Regions from separate parts of the Paenibacillus sp. NPDC058174 genome, predicted to be linked through region 3. Evidence: riboswitches for the same ligand, from Rfam matches in the RefSeq annotation. Region 3 holds a riboswitch; each other region holds the start of a gene.
What was found. Region 3 has a riboswitch for ZMP and ZTP ahead of ACFVVF_RS23165 (bifunctional 5,10-methylenetetrahydrofolate dehydrogenase/5,10-methenyltetrahydrofolate cyclohydrolase). Riboswitches for the same ligand answer to the same signal wherever they lie in the genome.

Region 1 (7,174 bases), on a different contig from region 3:
CCTCATTAACAAGTGCAGACTTGCTGCCGTTAAAAGTCCGGATCGCTGTTATTTTCTCCTGTCTGACCTCTCCATTTCGATCGATGTAACGAATATCCTCCCGTACCGACACCTTGCCATGGAGCGCCTTCATATAGGTTAAACGCGTACCCTGCTGATCATGTCCAATCTTATATACTCTGGCGGCGAGTGGAGCCGAATCGTCATAATCCGTTTCAGCCAGCAGCTCCAAATTGCTCAGAAAATCGGCAATGCCGATATCCATTAACGCCGATCCCCGCATCACGGGGAAAAGGAGTCTTTGCTTCATCAATTGACGAAGCGAGGCCATCACTTTAGCTGGCTCCACGTTTCCTTCCAGATAAGCCTCGAGCAGCTCATCATCCCGCTCTGCCGCAAATGAAATAAGCGAATCCTGAACGTTTTCCGACAAGCTGCCGCTCATCTCCACGGCATCCTTCGTCAGTTGTTCTCGAATTTGTTCCAGAACGGCATCCCCGTCAGCTCCGCTTCGATCGATTTTGTTAATGAAGAAAAATACCGGAATGCGATGGCTTTGCAGCAGCTGCCACACCGTCTCGGTATGTCCCTCGATCCCTTCGGCTGCACTGACAATAATGACTGCATAATCCATTACTTGAAGCGCCCGCTCCATCTCGGCAGAAAAATCGGCATGGCCAGGGGTATCAATTAAATAATAATCCGTATTGCCGCGGCTCATCACCGCCTGGTCGGCAAATATCGTAATGCCGCGGGCTTTCTCCAACTCGTGGCTATCGAGAAAGGCGTCCTGGTGATCGACACGCCCTCGGCTTCGAATACTGTTTGTATGATAGAGCAGCTGCTCTGCAAAAGTTGTTTTCCCCGCATCGACATGTGCCAGCAATCCAATCGTTACGTTGCGCTTTGCGTTCATGCAGTACCCGCCTTAATGAGCGGAACGAATACAGCCGATACTTGCTCGGCAAGCTGTTTCGGCGCGAGCTCCATCTGGAAGCCGATCTTTCCGGCGCTCACTAACATATGGGCTAATGATTCTGCTCCACTATCAATAAAGGTAGGATAAAGCTTTTTCATTCCGATTGGCGAGCATCCCCCGCGTACATAACCGGTCCACTTTAGCAGATCCTTTACCGGAAGCATCTCAATTTTTTTCACCCCAGCCGCTTTAGCCGCCAGCTTCAGATCCAGCTCCTCTGCGACAGGAATGACAAACACGAAGAGGCTCGGCCCTTGATGGGCAACTAACGTTTTAAATACAATCTCCGGCGGTTTTCCGATTTTTTCGGCGACAGCTGCGCCATGTATTTGTCCATCTTCATTGTCATAGGTCATGATGCTGTACGGCACTTTGGACTTGTCGAGCATCCGCATCGCATTTGTTTTCGTCTCGGCCATTGCTGCTTCCCCATTCTAATCGTAATCATCTTGAGCTGTATCTATTTTAACAGGAGCAAGCCATATTCTCTATCTGCCATTACCCGTTGCCTTTTTATGTAACTTTTGATATAAAATGATTAAGCAACACCTGGGTGTGACTGGCGTAAACGTGGATAACCACGGGGAAGCACACAGGCCATACAGCCGTACGCCTGGGCAAAAGGTATTTGGTCGATTGCGGCCAAATGCTTTTTTTTCATTCCAAAGGAGAGATGTTGAATGGATCAGGTATGCCTCGCAAGAAAAGTAGCGATTGTCGTATTCAACCAGATTGAAGCGCTTGATTTTACAGGCCCCTTTGAAGTGTTTCTGACAAGCAGCGGCGGCGGAAAAGACTTTCAAATCTATACGGTCGCACCGGATGAAGGCCCCGTAACTGTATTAGGCGGGTTAAGCATAAACCCTGCTTACACCATTCACAATTGTCCGCCTCCCGATCTGATTATCGTCCCTGGCGGTCCGGGCGCTAGAACGGAAATGAACAATTCAGCGCTGACTGATTGGATCGCCCAAACTGCAGCGACCGCGGAGCTTGTCCTATCTGTATGTACGGGTGCACTTATTCTTGCAAAAACAGGCCTGCTCGAAGACCTGAACATCACAACACATCATCGGGCTCTCGAAGAATTGAAAGCTGCAGCTCCGGCATCGGCAGTTATTATAGCGGATAAGCGTTACGTCGATAACGGCAAAATCATTCTATCAGCGGGAGTGTCCGCAGGAATCGATATGTCGTTGTACGTTGTAGGGCGATTATTGGGAGCGGACAGAGCGCAGTTAACGGCAACGCTTATGGAGTACAATTATAATTCGATTTAAGACTTCGGCTCGGCAAGGCAAAGCAAGGCAAGGGCTCGCTGCGCGTTTCGGTTCATGCTGCCGTTCTTGATTCCAGCCTTTTTGTCGCTCCGCGACTCCAATGATGGATAGAATCTTCAAAAAGTCAGCATGAACTCGAACCGCTCCGCTCGCCCCCCACCTTCAAAGACCAAAAACGCATAAAGAACAGCTGAATCTGAATCAGATTTAGCTGTTCTTTTTTGAGAAAGACAATTACGCACTCAGTTTCGCTATAGCGGATATCATTTTCTCAATAGAGAAACTTTTACCCTTATCCATCAAAATAACGGCATTTTACGCTTGATTTGTATGTATGAAGGAAATTTCCGGCATTAAATAGCGAAGCTGGTTCGCTAACACGCTATCATTTGCTTTCGCAAACCATTCATCCTCGGCTATCTAGACACCAGTCTACGGATGTTGTTTCATCCCAAAGTTCACAATTTCGAAAAACTTGCCCATTGTGCATGTTTGCATTTTGGGCAATCATAATAATATACGAATTCAATAAGGAGGTATAGTCATTTGATTGCTAAACAAACCTTGCGTGACAAGAAAAAAGAAGCCACGGCCTCTGCCTTAGCCGAAGCTGCCTTCGAGCTCGCGCTTGAAAAAGGTTTGGATGGCTTCGTTGTCGACGATGTCGTGCAGCAGGCCGGTTATTCTCGACGGACGTTCGCCAACTACTTTTCCTGTAAAGAAGAAGCGGTTGCTGCCGTTGCAGTCCCTTATACGAGTGTAGACGAATATGACAAATTAATTAAAAGCATGCCGCAAGATGCAACACCGCTTGATCTGCTGTACAGCTTAATGAAGATGCAGTTCACCGCGGAGTTTCTGCTTAAATTGCGTCAGTTCGTCTCACTGTCGAAGCAGCATCCGACGCTTGAACCTTACATTCTGGGAGTATTCCGACGCTTGCAAATATCCGCGCAAGAAGCACTTGAGCCTTTCACTCGAGGACGCTATAAGGCCGGATATACTCATCTGCTAGCTGGAGCGGTTTACGGCGCGTTTGTGCCCATCCTCGATGGCAGTCTGAATGTGCTGCTCCCCGGAGAGAACGAAGCTGAACCAACCGATGCGATTCCATTCGAGCAATACTTGAACGCGATGTTCGAATATTTACGCAACGGGTTTTAACATCATTCATATGCCCTGCCAGTCAGCATGATACAAAGGAGAGAACACATTACATGTCAACATTTTTGTACAAGTTGGGAAAATCCGCATACGCCAAGCCATGGCAATTTCTTATCGCATGGGTCGTCATTCTAGGAATTGTAGGTACCCTGATTGGAGTCAACGGCATACATTCCAGCTCTGAAATGAAAATTGCCGGCACAGAATCGCAAAAGGTGCTAGATCAGCTAACGAAAGAGCTTCCAGAGGCTTCGGGCGGACAAGCCAGTATTGCATTTACTGTTCCTAAAGGAGAACGTCTGGATACACCGGAACGATTAGCATTAATCCAAAAAGCAATTGAAGACGTTTATAATGTAGAATATGTCATTAATCCTGCCAAATTAGCAGCGGAAGCTGGTCTTGCAGCAGGTTCTGATCCTAGCCAGATGGGCGCCTCGGCCCCGCAAACGGCTCAAGGTGCAGACACGAATCAGGCAACCCCGGCTGAGATGCCTCCTTATGGCCCATTGATGGTAAATGGCATGCCTGTACCAGGCGTCTTGCTCTCATCGGACGGCAGTCTCGCCCTGTTCCAGTTCCAATTTACCGTTCAACAGGCATCGCTGCCCAAATCCGTTCCGGACGCCGTAATCGACGCTGCGATGGCAGCCGAACAGAACAATTCGGGCATTACTGCAATACCTAGTGATTCGCTGAAAAGCACACCTGCCATCGGCTCCACAGAAGTAATCGGGCTTCTCGTCGCAGCCGTTGTACTCATTATTACACTTGGCTCTGTCGTTGCAGCAGGCCTGCCGCTGCTTACCGCTATTTTTGGCGTGGCGATCAGCATCGGAGGCGCGTTTGCTTTCTCGAAATTCATTGCGATCAATGACATTACGCCGATCTTGGCTGTCATGATTGGACTAGCTGTCGGCATCGACTATTCGCTCTTTATCGTCAATCGTCAGCGCCGCATGATTTTGGATCAGGGATTAAGCGCGCGCGAAGCAGCCGGCCGAGCTGTAGGCACAGCTGGCAGCGCGGTATTTTTCGCCGGATTAACGGTTATTATTGCGTTGTTCGGCATGCTTGTCATTGGTATTGAGTTCTTGTCTACGATGGCAATAGTCGCAGGTGTGACGGTGTTCGTCACTGTATTGCTGGCGCTGACTCTTCTGCCCGCCCTGCTCGGCTTCGTTGGCGAACGCATCTGCTCTCCTAAAGCCCGAACGAAAGCAAACAGCTCTGACCGCAAAACAAAGCAAGGCTTTTCAATTCGCTGGGCTAAAGGCACTGTGAAATTCCGCTGGTTCATCATTATCGGAGTGATTGCCGTTCTCGGCACGGCAGCCATTCCAGTGGCGAAAATGGAGCTCGGCATTCCTTCCGGCGCTTCAGCTAACTTGGATACGACGGCTAGACAAAGCTATGACGCGATCTCCAAAGGCTTCGGCGAAGGCTTTAACGGCCCTCTGCTTCTAGTGGGCGAACCGAAAAACGGTTCCGACAAGTTCACGCCTGAGAAACTCGGCAGCCTCGTTCAAGAGCTGCAAAAGCATGAGAATGTCTCGCTCGTTTCCTTGATAGGCGTAAATAAAACCGGTGATATGGCCATTATTAGCCTGATCCCAAAAACAGGACCAACTGACCTTGCAACGAAGGATCTCGTTAACGATCTTCGTGCTTCCGATTCAAGCATTGCACAAAATTTGGATATGAAGCTTGGCGTGACCGGTTTCACCGCGATTAACATTGATATGTCGTCTAAGCTGGCAGAGGCTTTCCCTCTGTATGTCGGCATCATCGTTATTCTATCCGTTATTATTCTGCTGCTCGTCTTCCGGTCGATCATCGTCCCTATTAAAGCGACGGTTGGATTCATTCTCAGCATACTGGCAACGTTTGGCCTGACTACGGCTGTCTACCAGTGGGGATGGATGCATTCCCTGTTCGGCTTTGACACCGGCGGCCCGCTGCTCAGCTTTATGCCTATCCTTGTTACGGGTATTCTTTATGGCCTGGCGATGGATTATCAGGTATTCCTTGTCAGCTCGATGCGCGAGTCTTATGTGCATGGCCATCGAGGAACAGAAAGCGTCGTTCACGGCTATGACTTGGCAAGCCGCATCGTTCTAGCTGCCGCTGTCATCATGGTATCCGTCTTTGCCGGCTTCATCTTCGCACCGGATGCGATGATCAAGCAAATCGGCTTCGCGCTCGCCGCTGGTATTCTTATCGATGCCTTCATCGTTCGTATGACATTGGTTCCAGCTGTCATGGCGGTCTTCGGAGATAAAGCGTGGTGGCTGCCAAAATGGCTCGACCGTTTGCTCCCGAATCTGGATGTTGAGGGCGACAAGCTGATCAGCGCGCTTAATGCTCAAGACAGCAGCAGCGGTATGAAGAAAAAGGCGAATAAGCCTGCTTAATCATCGGCTTTTCATGAAAGTTTATTCAGATTCTACAGTCTGGTTTGGATTTGTTAATCGGACACTCGATATGTGCTGTCGAACATGCTACAATAGGCGTGCCAGTCCAATTAACCACAGGGAGTGAATGGAATGTCAGTTGACGTTTATCTGAATTTCAACGGTAATACCCGTGAAGCGGTCGAGTTTTATGCAGAGGTGTTCGGGACGGAACCCCCTTCGATCATGACTTTCGGAGAAACGCCTCCAGATCCGAATTATCCGCTTCCAGAAGAAGCAAAAAACCTGGTGATGCACACACGGTTGAACATTCTAGGCAGCAATGTCATGTTCTCTGATGTATTCCCGGGTATGCCCTATACGGCTGGCACCAACATCAGCTTGTCTATCGTCGACAAAGATATCGAGCTGCTGAAGTCTGTGTTCCATAAGCTGAAAGAAGGCGGAACAATCGGGATGGAGCTCCAGGAGACGTTCTGGTCTAAATTGTATGGCAACTTGACGGACAAGTTCGGCATTCAATGGCAAATCAACCATGAAGACAATCAAAACGGCTAAACAACAACCCAAGCGGTTGATCGGAACCTCCCGGTCAATCGCTTTTTTATATTGATTCCTGCCTTCAATCCTTGAAAAATAACTTTTTTCAATCTTTTTCGCATCCCTGGACTTTTTAGTGTAGAATTGATCTATTAAAACGTTAGGGGCTGTATGAAACATATGTCTAATGAAGTTTTATTGACCGCGGAAGGCTTGAACAAGCTGGAGCAAGAACTTGAGGAACTCAAAACAGTCAAGCGGGCGGAGCTCGCGCAGCGTCTTAAAGTAGCAATCAGCTATGGCGATCTGAAGGAAAACAGTGAATATCACTCGGCCAAGGACGATCAGGCGTTTATGGAAACGAGAATCCAGACGATTGAGCGAATGCTGAAGAACGTCCGTCTTGTCGAAAACGCGGGTACCTCCAAAGTACAGATTGGCTCGATTGTCGTGTTGAATGACATTGAGATGGCGGAAAAAATTGAATATCGACTCGTCGGCCCTGCTGAAGCTGATGTATTGAACAATAAAATTTCGTATGAAAGCCCGCTTGGAGTCGCTTTGATCGGCAAATCGGTCGGCGACGAAATTAATGTCGCAGCTCCGGTTGGCACGATTAAATACGAACTACTCGAAATTAAAGCTTAATTTTTCCTGCAGCAGCACATTGAAAAAAGCGAAGCCGGTCATTTTCCTGAACCTGGCTTCGCTTTTTCGTATTTTCATCTTTGGCGCTTCCGGGACCTTCCTTCTCTTCATCCTTGGGTCAATCCATAAACAGCTCGATAAAATGCCGC
Region 2 (7,174 bases), on a different contig from region 3:
ACTTGGGCTGCTTTAGCATGGTTTAACGTAGGATAACTTGGGGCGGCGGTAAGAGTACGTTAATGTAGTATGATTCGCGGCTGTGGCAATGTGGGGTGGCACAAAAAAGGATAGCTTGCGTTTACAGCAGCGTGCTGTAACATACAGAGGTTCATTCGCGGTTATGGCAGCATGCTTTAACATACACAGGATAATATCGGCTGCTGATAGGGAGAGATTGCACTCTTCCTAAGCTGCAGCGAAGCTGATTCGCTAAATAGAGAAGCAAAGTTCGCTGTGGGCATCTCTTTTCAGGGATGAAATTTACGCAGCGAACTTTTTTTCGTTAACCGTGAACCTAAGTTCATGAGTAGCGAAAAGAGGTTCGCTATTGAAAAAAGTACGCTCTGCTTGCGAGCAAACAACGAAGTCAGCTTCGTTAATTAGCGAAGCGGCTTCGCTGGAGTGTAGTTAGCCAAGCTCAGCAATATAAGTCACGTAAAACTCTTCTCTTGCACGCTTATGGTATAATAGCGGCAAACAGACTATTAACAAGCAGGGATTGAACGATAAAGATGAAGAAGACTAAGGTATGGCAGCTGAAAGGCGAGACGTTGGCAGGACAGCTGACGGAGGCGGCTGAGCTGCTGAAGGCGGGAGAATTGATCGCTTTTCCGACGGAGACGGTATATGGACTTGGGGCAGATGCAAGGAATACACAAGCGGTAGAACAGATATTTGCCGCAAAAGGCAGACCTTCCGATAATCCGCTTATCGTTCATATCGCCAATATCGAACAGCTGAGTGAGTTGGTGCTGCCGTATCCGGAATTGGCAAGCCAGTTGATGGAACAGCTTTGGCCGGGGCCGCTCACAATTGTACTGCCGGTTAAACCTGATGCATTATCGCCGCTTGTTACAGCGGGATTAGCAACGGTTGGCATCCGCATGCCGGATCACGCTGCGGCACTGGAACTCATTGCACAAGCCAATTGTCCGGTTGCAGCTCCCAGCGCCAATCGTTCGGGGAGACCCAGCCCGACAACTGCTGCACATGTGCTGGAGGATCTAAACGGTGCCATCGCAGGCGTTGTAGATGGCGGAGCGACAGGCGTTGGGCTGGAGTCGACCGTTATCGAGCTTGCCGGCGACAATATGATTCGCATTCTGCGGCCAGGCGGCGTTACGCCGGAACAATTAAAGTTAGCTGTGCCTGAAGCGCTTATCGATACGCCGCCGGCTAAGTCCGAAACGGAGGAAGCGCCCCGCTCGCCCGGTATGAAGTATACACATTACGCCCCGGCAGGCGATATGGAGATCGTTCAGGGCGATGCGATTGAGACGGCTGCTTATATCCGGGAAGGTATAGCGGGTGCTAAACGCGACGGCCTGAAAACCGGGGTGCTCGTATTTGCGGAACGGGAAGGTGATTTCGACGCCGATGTCGTGCTCACTTACGGTGGCGGGAAGCATCAATTGGAGCATGCGGCACAACGGCTGTATGCAGCATTAAGACAGTTTGACGCCGAAGGGGTACAGCGCATCTGGGCGGAGGGCTGTGAAGAGCAGGGTATTGGCCTTGCCTTAATGAATAGGCTCGCCAAAGCAGCGGGTAATCAAGTAACCCGATTATAGTTTGGGATGCCCGACCGCTTTTACCAGTGGCTTCTGTATGCTTCTCCACTAAAACCGCTGCTATAAAGCAATTCCGGCACGACAAGAGATGCAGCCTCTGCTCTTTCTTTCTATCTCTTCCCATCATTTTTGCCTATTCATTCGTATGTTTGGCGTCTTGTCCGCATATGTTGGGTAATGAATGGATGCGGACAGGGGGAGAGACTGCGTGAATGAAGCCGTTTTGCACGCTGGACAGTTTGCGACACTGCTTATAATGGCGGTAGCACTGGGGATGGATGCTTTTTCATTGGGTATTGGAATCGGATTGAAAGGCATTCGATTACGCGATATATTGAAGCTAAGCAGCGTCATTGCTCTCTTTCATATTATTATGCCGCTCGGGGGCATGTTTGCCGGGCAATTCGTAAGCGGCTTGTTAGGCCATGTTGCGACTACGGCAGCGGGTATTTTGCTGGTTTTGCTAGGCGGGCATATGATTTATAGCTCGATTAAAGGCGAAGAGGTTAAATCGCTGGATTACCGTTCCGTCACGGGAACCTTTCTATTTGCGCTGAGCGTCAGCATCGATTCTTTTTCCGTTGGCGTGACCCTTGGGATGTTCCAGGCCGATCTGCTGCTCACGATTCTATTGTTCGGTTTTTTCGGCGGATTAATGTCAATAATGGGTCTGATGCTTGGACGGAGAGTGAGCCGCAATCTTGGCGGTTATGGCGAAGCATTTGGCGGAGCGATTTTATTTATTTTCGGAGTTATGTTTATTTTCTGACCATGTTCATGGTCTCTCGAATAGAAAGGGGACAGCAGCATGAAGCGCATCTTATTTGTATGTACGGGCAACACCTGCCGGTCACCGATGGCTGAGGCGATGCTGAAGGATATGGCAGAACGCCAAGGCGTTGCACTTGAGATCCGCTCTGCAGGCGTATCGACCATTGATGGTCTGGCTGTGTCGCGCTATGCTATTGAATCGCTACGGGAGAGGAATATCGAGCATCGCGGCGCATCACGCGCTTTGACTGGCGAGGCTGTAGAATGGGCGGATCTTATCTTAACGATGACCGCTGGCCATAAGAGAGGGCTGCTGCAAGGCTTCCCTGAGGCAGTAGACAAGACGCATACGTTGAAGGAGTACGCGCATCAAGATGATTTGGCGCTGGCAGATATCCAGGAGCTGGAGCGCCTCTATACGGAAATGCACATGAAGCTGGCTCTAGGCCAGCAGCTGAGCATCGAGGAGCGGTCGAGGCTGCTGGAGCTGGAGCGGCGCATTCCGGGTACGGATATCGCCGATCCGTTCGGCGGTACACTGGAGATGTACCGGAGCTGCGCGAACGAAATCGAAGAAGGACTGCGCAAGCTGCTCGGCAAGCTTCAATAATAGTGAAATTGGCAGAAGCTTCAACAACGTCTCTTCCTTTAATTCGGTTACGAATCAGCTCTTATTAACTGAAACAGGGAGCTTATTCATATGGTAAATTTCCGCACTGGAAAAGGATAAAGGATGATTGATTTTCGGATAGGAATCGGCTATGATGAGAATACAAAGACGGTTTCCGATGTAACTGGCGACGGAAGTGGGTAACCACGGTGGAGCATCGGAACATACGGCCGGTCGCCTGGGCAAAGAGCAGCATGCTGAAGAGCATGTCATGCTCTTTTTTCGTCTTTTTCGACGAATTTAGGTATAATAAATCGTGAGATTGAAGCGATAGTGTTATTTTTCGACTTCAAAGGTAAGCAGCTTGACCCTTTCATGATGAAGCTTATCTTTTCTAAGCAAAACGCCAAAGGTTTAAAGGAATGGCCGTTTTGCCCGGTAATCGACGCACATACCTTTAGGAGGAAACCCACTATGAAAATTGCAATCGGCGCGGACCACGGAGGCTACACCCTGAAAGACGTTATCGTCCCTTATCTGGAATCGCTGGGACATGAAATCGAGGATCTCGGCTGCGACTGCAGTCAATCGGTCGATTATCCCGACTATGCGCTTCCTGTTGCAGAACGCGTTGCGAGCGGCCAAGCCGACCGCGGCATCCTGATCTGCGGCACCGGCATCGGAATGTCGATCGCGGCGAATAAAGTCGCTGGCATCCGCTGTGCGCTTGTGCATGATTTGTTCTCTGCCCAAGCGACCCGAGAGCATAATGATACCAATGTGCTCGCGATGGGCGAGCGTGTCATCGGCCCTGGCGTAGCGCAGGAAATCGTCCGAATCTGGCTGGAAACGCCGTTCTCGGGCGGAGAGCGCCATGTCGGCCGTCTGGACAAAGTGAATCAAATCGAAGCCCAATATTCACGCTCCTAACCTATGCAAGAAGGAGACGATCGTCCATGAGCGGGAATGACAAAATAACGAACATTGCATCTGATGTTGAGCAGATCATCCGTGAATTGGCCGAGGCGGGAAGCCTTGCCGCAGGACAGCTGCTTGTCATCGGGACGAGTACGAGCGAGGTGCTGGGCCACCGCATTGGAACCTCCGGAACGGTGGAGACAGCTTCGCAAATTTTTACAGGCGTGGAGGCAGCCCGGCGCGACATCGGCTTCTACCCGGTCTTTCAATGCTGCGAGCATTTGAACCGTGCACTTGTAATTGAACGAGAGGCAGCGGAGAAGTACGGGCTGGAGGAAGTGGCGGCTGTTCCGGTTCCGAAAGCAGGCGGCTCGATGGCGGCCTACGCATACCGTCAGCTTAACGGGGCATGTCTCGTTGAGACGGTAGCCGCACACGCGGGGGTTGATATCGGTGATACGTTCATCGGCATGCATTTACGGCGGGTGGCGGTACCGGTTCGCCCTTCGATTAAGAGCATTGGATCTGCACATGTAACGATGGCTTATGCCCGTCCGAAGCTGATCGGCGGCGCACGCGCCGTTTACTCGGCAGAGCCCGAAGAAAGCGGCCTGGCGGTAGAGCAATCGCCGGGAACCTGCGACTAGCGGCATGAGCCGTTGTCTCTAATTTATATAAACCATTAATTAACTATAGGAGGCATTATTATGGAAAATCTACGTAAGCAAGATCCTGAAGTTTTGAAGGCAATGGGCCTTGAATTGCAGCGTCAACGCGACAACATCGAGCTGATCGCATCTGAGAACATCGTAAGCGAAGCGGTTCTGGAAGCACTGGGATCCGTATTGACGAACAAATATGCAGAAGGCTACCCGGGCAAACGTTTCTACGGCGGCTGCGAGCATGTTGACATCGTTGAAGATATCGCACGCGATCGCGCGAAAGAGATTTTCGGTGCAGAGCACGCCAACGTTCAGCCTCACTCTGGCGCACAAGCGAACATGGCGGTATATCTGGCTGTCCTCAAACCAGGCGACACGGTTCTCGGCATGAACCTGGCACACGGCGGCCACTTGACGCACGGCAGCCCGGTTAACGCTTCCGGTCTGCTGTACAACTTCGTCGCTTATGGCGTTGACGAAGATACGTTCACAATTAACTATGATGAAGTCCGCAAAGCGGCATTCAAGCACCGTCCTCGTCTCATCGTTGCCGGCGCAAGTGCTTACCCGCGTACAATTGATTTCGAAAAATTGGGCAAAATCGCAGAAGACGTAGGCGCTTTGTTCATGGTCGATATGGCCCACATCGCAGGTCTGGTTGCGGCTGGTCTGCATCCAAACCCGGTTCCATATGCGCATTTCGTAACGACAACTACACACAAAACGCTTCGCGGACCTCGCGGCGGATTGATCCTTTGCCGTCAGCCTTGGGCAGCGGCTATCGACAAAGCTGTATTCCCAGGCACACAAGGCGGTCCTCTGATGCACGTTATTGCTGGTAAAGCAGTTGCTTTCGGTGAAGTGCTTCAGCCTTCTTGGAAACAATATGCACAGCAAGTTATCAACAATGCAAAAGTTCTTGCTGACACGCTGATTGGCGAAGGCATCAACATCGTTTCCGGCGGTACGGACAACCACTTGATGCTGATCGACACGCGCGGTCTGAACATTACAGGTAAAGTTGCAGAGCACGTGCTGGACTCCATCGGCATTACAGCTAACAAAAATGCAATTCCATTCGACCCGACTAGCCCGTTTGTAACGAGCGGCATCCGTCTTGGTACGCCGGCTGCGACTTCCCGCGGCATGGATGAGAAGGCGATGAAGACGATCGGCGAAGTTATTGCAATGACGCTGAAAAACCACGAAGATGAAGCGGTTCTGGCTAAAGCTCGCGGTATCGTTCGCGATCTGACTGCTCAATATCCGCTTTACCAAACCATTCAATACTAAGAGCTGCGCTGCAGTCAAAAGGGCGATTCGAGACTTCTCTCGAATCGCCCTTTTTTGCTTTTCCAGCGTATTAACCCCATGCAGTTGCAGCATGCTATACGTACCGTTGAATGCTGGTATTATCAACATCCAGCATTTTCCGCACAATATATGGGAATTGACACGGGTCACTTACTATTGTATATTGGAAGTCGTGTATTAACGATACAATGCAATAATTATATGTGTACCAACATAGAAATGAAATAAAAATCGATTGAAATCGTTTAATTTTCTCGCAATTCAATCGATTACTAATTATTTCTATTGTTAATAATGTAAAATTATTGCAAATATGGAAAGAACATCAGGGGAGGATATTCATGTTGAAGAAGAACAAACATGGCTTTAAACTTGTTTCTTTGCTTCTCGTGCTGGCCATTATTGCAGTTGGCTGTACACCGAAGAATGAAACGGGCAACTCGGGCAATGGCGGCGGCGAAGCTGCTGCAGGAAAGAAAGAATTCCGGATGAACCTGTCTGAACAGCCCCCTACGCTGGATCCTGCACAAGTACAGGACCAAGTATCTGCAACAGTACTTAACGGTATCTACGAAGGCTTGCTGCGCAAAGATGAAAAAGGCAATGACGTTGCCGGCATTGCGAAAGACTGGAAAATTTCCGATGACGGTTTGACCTATACATTCAATCTTCGCGATGATGCGAAATGGAGCAATGGCGATCCGGTGACAGCGAATGATTTCGTATTTGCCTGGAAACGCGTGCTTGACCCGAACCTCAAACCAGCTGCAGCAGCTTATGCTTACCAGCTGTACTACATCAAGAACGCTGAGAAATACAACACGGGCGCTGACGGTGTAACTGCCGACGACGTTGCGGTAAAAGCGGTTGACGAGCACACGCTCGAAGTAACGCTGAACTCCCCGACTCCGTACTTCTTGAGCTTGATGTCGTTCACAACCTACTTCCCTGTTCACCAATCGGTGAAAGACAACGAAGCATGGGCGACTGACGTGAAAACGATCATTACGAACGGTTCGTTCAAAATGACCGATTGGAAGAAAAACACGTCCATCACACTCGCTCCGAACGAGAACTATTACGCGAAAGACGACGTGAAGCTGAGCAAAGTATTCTTCACAATGGTTAATGACTCCGGTACGGAGCTTAGCATGTACCAAACGGACAAGCTGGACTACGCAGGTATGCCTACAGGCTTGATTCCGACTGAGCAATTCGAAACGTTGAAAAAAAGCAATCCTGACGAATTCAAAGTAAAAGGCACAGCGAGCATTTACTACTACATG
Region 3 (7,174 bases):
TTAGCAGTAGGTTGAGCATCCGTGCTGCTCCTTCCAAACTTACTGCACCGTGAAAAACAGCTGCAGCCATCATCCACTTTTCTCTAAAGTTCATCCGTCTCAAAAACTTAAAAACTAACCAAGTCCTCGGCTATCCGCCCTCGAATCTGCCTTCCTTTTTCCGTGCCCCCAGTCAGCCGCATCAACACGTTCATACGTTCCAGCGACCGGAGCGCCTCCGTTCTCAGGGCATGGCTCAGCTCGCCCATAATCTTAATCCCGCCCAGCGCCGAAGCTACGATTACGCGATCGTTCAGCAGCAGAAGCTCCGCGTTGCTCATCCGGTCCAGCTTTGGTCCCTCCAGCAGCTTTTTCACAAAAGCTTCATCGCTTCGATGCGCCGGGACATACAGCATGTCCCAGTCCCTCTCGATCAGCAAATGCGGAAATATCGCCGTCATATCTGCGTTATCTCCCCCCGCCCCGCCCTCTTGCTGCTGAACAAACGTCTCCAATGCCCGAAGCGCTGCCAGACTTTCCTTCGTGCCAAACGGAGCGGTCTCGTCGTCCGCCATATAATAAACTGACTGAGTGAAATGTTCTCTAAAACGAGGGTGCGAGGTTCGGGCCTGCAGCCCTTCAATAGGATCGTCATAGTAATACCCGCAGCGATCAAATGACGGGTCTGCCCAGTAGCCTTTTTTCAGCTTTTGCGCAATGATCCGTTCCGCTTGGCGCAAGCATTCCTCCTCGCTCCTGAACCTCTTATCCAGCATTCTGCCGTTCGTGTTGATCCGTCCAAAATGAACGGTATACACCGGGCCGTTGCACGAAATGCGCCAAAATTTATTCGACCGCCCGCTTTGAAATATAAATGCGCGTTTCATTGCAGCCTCCCCCTGACAGCCCTATCTATCTGCGTAAAAAAAGGCCATCCCCTCAGCTTGCCGGGAACAGCCCTTCGCTTGTTTAGTTCGAATCCTTCTTGGCGCTTGCAGGAGCGCCTTCGCCGCCTTCATCCGCCTTCTTGCCGGCTGCGCCAGGCTTGGCATTTTTGCTGAACACGCGCTTCGCGCTTTTCGCTTTTGCTGCTTTATCCCAACGGCTCCAGCCTTTTTTACCCGTTCCTTGCCCGATGCCGCTTTTCTTTTTTCCTTTGGTCAATCGTTACAGCTCCTCGTCTATCGCAATCTACTAAGGAGTATTGTACCAATAGGTGGCGAACAATAGCAATGATTCCGGCAGAATCCTTGACTCCATAGCTTCCTTTTCCGGTATCCATTTGGTAAAATAAATCCAATATCACCGCATGCGACTGGCGAGAATCGAGTGGAATGAACCACGAGGAAGCATGCGGCTGCACCGTGCCGTTCGCCTGGGGGAAAGTATTTGCGGGTGCTCGTTTTTGACGAGCGCTCCGCGGATACTTTTTTTGCATTTTATCCCACACAAGGAGGAACAAACAATGGCCTTAATAATGAAAGCGAAGGAAGCGGCGGAGCTCGTCTACGCCGGAATCACTGCACAAGTGGAAGGATGGAAGCAACGAGGAATTCCCCCCTGCATCGCAACGCTGCTGGTGGAGGGCGATCCCGCTTCCGCCTACTACGCGGAGGCCAAACGCAAGCTTGCCGACCGTCTCGGCATTGCATTCCAGCTCCACGCCTTCCCTGCCGGTGCAAGCGAAAAAGTACTGCTGGAACAAATCAGCCTGCTCAATGCAGACGCCAACGTTCACGGCATTATGCTGGAGCTTCCTTTGCCCAAGGGGATATCAGCCCGTACTGTCGAGAATGCAATCTCCCCCGCAAAAGACATCGATGGCGTAACGCCAGCCAATAAGCTTGCCGTAGTCACAGGTGAGGATGGCTTATATCCCGCTACGCCGCAAGCCTGCATCCGGCTGCTCAAGCATTACGGCTACTCCCTATCGGGGAAAAATGTAACGCTTGTCGGCAGAGGCCAGACAGTTGGCCTGCCGTTGTTCCATATGCTGCAGCGGGAACAGGCTACTGTGACCGTCTGCCACTCCCGCACACCGGACATCGCCTCGCATCTGCAGCATGCCGAGATTGCGTTCGTCGCCGTCGGCCGGCCAAACATCGTTAGCAAAGAGATGGTGCATGAGGGTTTGGCCGTCATCGATGCGGGAATAAATGAACGGGCAGACGGTAAAATCACCGGTGACGCAGCAAGCGATATCGGAGATATTGCGGCCGCTGTTTCTCCTGTGCCCGGAGGCGTCGGTACGCTGACAACTGCCGTTCTGTTCGAAAATCTCATGAAAGCACTCGCTGCGCAACAAAGGGAGGTTCAACCGCAATGACTCAAATAAACTGGGAGCATTCCATCCGTGACTTTGTTCAGCAATCGTCCAGCGCCAGCCCTACGCCAGGCGGAGGCAGCGTAGCCGCCCTCGCCGCAGCGCTTGGCGCCGCCATGACCTCCATGACGTGCAATCTGACGCAAGGCGAGAAGTATGCCAGCATCCAGCCGCTAGTAACCGAGACATTGGCGAAAATGCAGCATTTCATCGGGCAATGCGAGGCGCTGCTCGCCGCCGACATCGCTTCCTTCGATACGTATATGCACGCGATTAAACTGCCCGCCGGGACGGAGGAGGAGAAAACGCTGCGCAAGCAGGCTATCCAGCTAGCCGCCATCAAAGCAATTGATGTGCCTCTGGAATTGATGAAGGCATGCAAAAACGGCCTCGAAAGTACCAACAGTATCGCTGATGCCGCCAACAAAAATGTCATCTCCGACCTGGGCATCGGAGCCATCATGATGAAAGCGGCAGCCGAATCCGCCTTGCTGACCGTTCAAATCAATCTGAACAGCTTAAAGGATGCCGAGCTGAACCGCCAATACAGCGATAAAGCAAACCGGCTCATGGAGGAGATCGGTACGCTCCACGCACAAACAATAAAGATCGTTCGGATGCGCATTGCGGGCAGTTAGTTGTTGTGCATGCAAGACGCGGCAATAGCGCAGTGACAACCATCGATAGATGCAGAAAATATGCCACTGGCGGCGGTGACGACCACTGCTGTGCGCGCAAGACGTGTCATTAGCAGCCTGCTTTGTTCAGTCTGAGCAAGGAGCTTCGGCGGACGGAAGACGTTCCATGGGTTGTTCGCCCATCTATCGGTCAGCCTATCGAACTCTTTTAAAAAGCTGATCTATGAAGTATGCAATTTCGAAGAATCCGATCAAATAAAGGTCTAGTTAGCAGCACCTTAAGCCTCCCTACCGCCAACAAAATGCAAAAGCACATTTCATTTTCCACTATTTAGTCAAAAAACGACTTCAAAATGTAAAAGTGCAGGCTAGGTGCCGCATAATCGCTCAAATCAACCCAATCGAGCAAATCAAAATGTACTTTTACATTTTGAAGCGCAAATGCAGCCTTTTTCCCCATAACAGCATGCACTTTTGCATTTTGAGCTCCCTAAGTGCTTCCAGCAGCCCCTTCCTCCACGCCCGAACACAGCCCCAACATTGACAGTGCAAATTGGGATATGGTATATAAAAGAAAGAATTAGCACTCGAACGCTATGAGTGCTAAACTAAATCGAAAGCTTCCCCAAATCGAAAGGAGCTCCTTCATGTCAAAGAAACAGTTTCAAGCCGAGTCCAAACGACTGCTCGAGATGATGATCAACTCCATTTATACGCAAAAGGAAATTTTTCTGCGCGAACTCATTTCCAACGCAAGCGACGCCATCGATAAAATATACTATAAAGCGCTCACTGACGATCAGCTGAACTTCGACCGTGACAGCTATTTTGTGAAAATTACAGCTGACAAAGCGAACCGGACACTGACGATTTCCGATACAGGTATCGGTATGACCGAAGAGGATCTGGAGAACAACCTCGGCATTATCGCAAAAAGCGGCTCTCTCGCATTCAAGAAGGAGAACGAAGCGAAGGACGGCCATAACATTATCGGCCAGTTTGGCGTAGGCTTCTACTCCGCCTTTATGATTGCTGATGAAGTGACGGTTGTCAGCAAGGCGCTCGGCAGCGAGCAAGCCTTCAAATGGGAGTCCACTGGTGCAGACGGCTACACGATCGTACCTGCCGAGAAAGCAGCTATCGGTACCGACATTACGCTGAAAATTAAAGAAAACACCGAAGACGACCAATACGATGAGTATTTGGACGAGTACCGCCTGAAATCGATTATTAAGAAATATTCGGACTTCATCCGCTACCCGATCAAGATGGACATCACTAGCTCCCGTCCGAAGGAAGGCGAAGAGAACGAATTCGAGAGCTTTACCGAAGAACAGACGGTCAACAGCATGGTTCCGATCTGGCGCAAAAACAAATCCGAGCTGAGGCCGGAGGATTATGACAACTTCTACTTCGAGAAGCGCTACGGCTTCGACAAGCCAATTAAGCATATCCATATCAGTGCAGACGGCGCAGTCGTCTACAATGCGATTTTGTACATTCCAGAAAGCACTCCGTTTGACTACTATACGAAAGAATACGAGAAAGGCCTGGAGCTGTATTCGAACGGCGTCCTCATTATGGACAAATGCTCAGACCTGCTCCCGGATTACTTCGGCTTCGTCAAAGGGATGGTCGACTCGGAAAACCTGTCGCTCAACATTTCCCGTGAGCTGCTGCAGCATGACCGCCAGCTTCAGCTGATCGCGAAAAACATTAAAAACAAAATTAAAGGCCAACTGCAAAGCTTGCTCAAGGACGAGCGGGACAAATACGAGAAGTTCTACGAGTCGTTCGGCCGCCAGCTGAAATACGGCGTATACAGCGATTACGGCGCAAACAAAGATACGCTGCAGGATCTGCTGCTGTTCTACTCCTCGAAGGAGAAGAAGCTCGTCACGCTGGACGAATACATCTCCCGGATGCCGGAAGACCAGAAGTTCATTTACTACGCTGCAGGCGAATCCATCGCTCGCATCGAGAAGCTTCCGCAAACGGAAATTGTATCGGACAAAGGTTATGAAATTCTGTACTTCACGGACGATATCGACGAGTTTGCGGTGAAAATGATCGCAAGCTACAAGGAGAAGGAATTCAAATCGGTATCCAGCGGCGATCTTGGCATCGAGCCAGATGCGGACGACAAGGACAGCAATGCCGAGGAGAACGAGAACCAGGATCTGTTCGCGCATATGGCTGGACTGCTGTCGGGCAAGGTGACGAAGGTCAAAGCTTCGAAACGTTTGAAGTCTCACCCGGTCTGCTTGTCCACTGAGGGTGAAGTGACGATCGAGATGGAGAAAATTTTGAAGGCGATGCCGAACAATCAAGACATTAAAGCCGAGAAGGTTCTTGAGATCAACGTCAACCATCCGGTTTACGCTTCATTGAAAGCCGCTTATGAGCAGGATAAAACGAAGGTCGATCTGTATACGAGCCTGCTGTACAATCAAGCGCTTCTTATCGAAGGCCTGCCGGTACAAGATCCGGTTGAATTCACAAACGATATTTGCAAAATCATGGTATAAGGCTGCGCCTGCCATGATCAATGCGCAAGGAACGGCTGAACATTCAGCCGTTCTTTTTTTGCTCATATACCGTTGCAAATGGCGATATGTAAAAAAAACGCCGGCAACCTTAAGCAGGTGACCGGCGTTGCCTTATTAGCCTTTCGGCATTTTGCTCTCATCCATGTACAACAGGTTCCAGCGGTGACCGTCGAGGTCGGCAAATGCTGCGCCGTACATCCAGCCGTCCGTTTCACTCGGCCTGCCAAAGATGCTTCCTCCGGCAGCCTCTGCCTTTTGAATAAAGGCATCTACTTCTTCTCTGCTGTTGGCGCCAATGGAAAATATCACCTCTGCGCTATGAGAAGTATCTGCGGTTTTTGCACCTGTAAATTTCTCAAATACCGCAGCCGGGAACAACAGAATCGTTGTTTGGCCAATGGCAAGCTTGGCCCTCTCGCCGCCAACGCTATCCGCATGAAATCCAATCTCATTGAAAAAGGCCGTTGACCTCTGAACATCTTTGACCGGCAGGTTAATCCAAATTTCCTGTGACATGGCTGCAGCCTCCTGAAAATTATATATTTCCAACCACTTCTACTATACTCTACTTCTGGCAGCAGAAGCGAACCCCGAAATCATATAAAGGTGAGTAGCGTTGCCTTTATTTCAACAATTCCTCGTCCTCATCTTCGTACCATGGATTTAAGTGCACAAGCACTTCCTCGACGTCATCATGCTGCTCCATAATCGTCGCTTTTATTTTTTTCGAGACGTCATGGCCCTCCTGAATATTCAAGTCCGCAGGGACGCCGACACGCACGTCGATAATGATGTAGTGGCCGTGCTCCCTTGCACGGATACGGTCAATGCGCTTTACCTCCGGCACCGAAACGACAAGGCTTTCATACAGATCCAATTTCTCTTGCTCCACCATTTTATCCATAAGGATATCAATCGCTTCTTTCCCCATATGGTAAGCAAGCTTCAGAATAAAGTAAGCGACGATAATTCCGGCGATGGGATCACCGTAGCTGAGGAAAGCGATGTGAAAATGATCACCGACGAGGGCAGCTCCGACACCAACAACCGCTGCGATGGATGCATAGACATCGGCCAGATGGTCATAAGCCGTAGCGATTAAGCTTTTATTATTCATCTGTTTGCCCAGACGCATGCAATATACATACAGCCATTGCTTCCACACAAGCGACAGCACAGCCGCGCCGAGCGCTAAATAGCTCGCTTGTACAGCAGGATGGAAGAAGGATTCAACGGAATGATAAGCGATATAAAAGGCCGCAATGATCATAATAACGGCAACGATTGCGGAGCCGATCACTTCAGCTTTGCCATGACCGTATGGATGGTCATTGTCTCTCGGTTTTCTGGCGATAATCGTCGCGCTCAAGGCGGCGGCCGCTGCTACCACATCCCCGGCATTATGAATGCCGTCTGCCAGAAGCACTTGGCTGCCTACCATCAGGCCGATAGCCAATTTTAGAATCGTCAATAGTAAATTGCTGATCAGGCTGATTGCAATTGCAAACGTGCCTGTTGAATTGCTCTTTTGGTTCATGCTGCGTAAGCCCCTTTTATTCATTCGCTGACCTATAGCTTTTTTTGACACTTGACCATTATACAAATGGGGGTACGTGTGGGTCTAGAGAAACAGTGTTGCTTAAATCTAGCATTGTTACGGCGGGGCAATACACTTTGGACCGGCT

Region 1: linked by a shared signal. The riboswitch ahead of ACFVVF_RS05330 (DJ-1/PfpI family protein) and the one ahead of ACFVVF_RS23165 (bifunctional 5,10-methylenetetrahydrofolate dehydrogenase/5,10-methenyltetrahydrofolate cyclohydrolase) in region 3 are both predicted to bind ZMP and ZTP.
Region 2: linked by a shared signal. The riboswitch ahead of rpiB (ribose 5-phosphate isomerase B) and the one ahead of ACFVVF_RS23165 (bifunctional 5,10-methylenetetrahydrofolate dehydrogenase/5,10-methenyltetrahydrofolate cyclohydrolase) in region 3 are both predicted to bind ZMP and ZTP.

What each region holds. Positions count from the first base shown of each region.
Region 1 is NZ_JBHVUY010000001.1:1,196,050-1,203,223, forward strand. Features, by position in the region: gene ACFVVF_RS05320 (GTP-binding protein) at 1-916, opposite strand, end outside; gene ybaK (Cys-tRNA(Pro) deacylase) at 913-1,398, opposite strand; ZMP/ZTP riboswitch at 1,525-1,605, shown strand; gene ACFVVF_RS05330 (DJ-1/PfpI family protein) at 1,660-2,259, shown strand; gene ACFVVF_RS05335 (TetR/AcrR family transcriptional regulator) at 2,806-3,423, shown strand; gene ACFVVF_RS05340 (MMPL family transporter) at 3,498-5,837, shown strand; gene ACFVVF_RS05345 (VOC family protein) at 5,970-6,395, shown strand; gene greA (transcription elongation factor GreA) at 6,558-7,025, shown strand; gene ACFVVF_RS05355 (LysR family transcriptional regulator) at 7,144-7,174, opposite strand, start outside.
Region 2 is NZ_JBHVUY010000003.1:558,110-565,283, forward strand. Features, by position in the region: gene ACFVVF_RS18575 (L-threonylcarbamoyladenylate synthase) at 555-1,613, shown strand; gene ACFVVF_RS18580 (manganese efflux pump MntP) at 1,795-2,382, shown strand; gene ACFVVF_RS18585 (low molecular weight protein arginine phosphatase) at 2,422-2,994, shown strand; ZMP/ZTP riboswitch at 3,165-3,245, shown strand; gene rpiB (ribose 5-phosphate isomerase B) at 3,469-3,924, shown strand; gene ACFVVF_RS18595 (TIGR01440 family protein) at 3,951-4,559, shown strand; gene ACFVVF_RS18600 (serine hydroxymethyltransferase) at 4,620-5,867, shown strand; gene ACFVVF_RS18605 (peptide ABC transporter substrate-binding protein) at 6,230-7,174, shown strand, end outside.
Region 3 is NZ_JBHVUY010000005.1:279,742-286,915, reverse strand. Features, by position in the region: gene ACFVVF_RS23175 (WGR domain-containing protein) at 108-866, opposite strand; gene ACFVVF_RS23170 (DUF3934 family protein) at 949-1,143, opposite strand; ZMP/ZTP riboswitch at 1,281-1,367, shown strand; gene ACFVVF_RS23165 (bifunctional 5,10-methylenetetrahydrofolate dehydrogenase/5,10-methenyltetrahydrofolate cyclohydrolase) at 1,445-2,305, shown strand; gene ACFVVF_RS23160 (cyclodeaminase/cyclohydrolase family protein) at 2,302-2,940, shown strand; gene htpG (molecular chaperone HtpG) at 3,588-5,468, shown strand; gene ACFVVF_RS23150 (VOC family protein) at 5,604-6,005, opposite strand; gene ACFVVF_RS23145 (cation diffusion facilitator family transporter) at 6,112-7,026, opposite strand.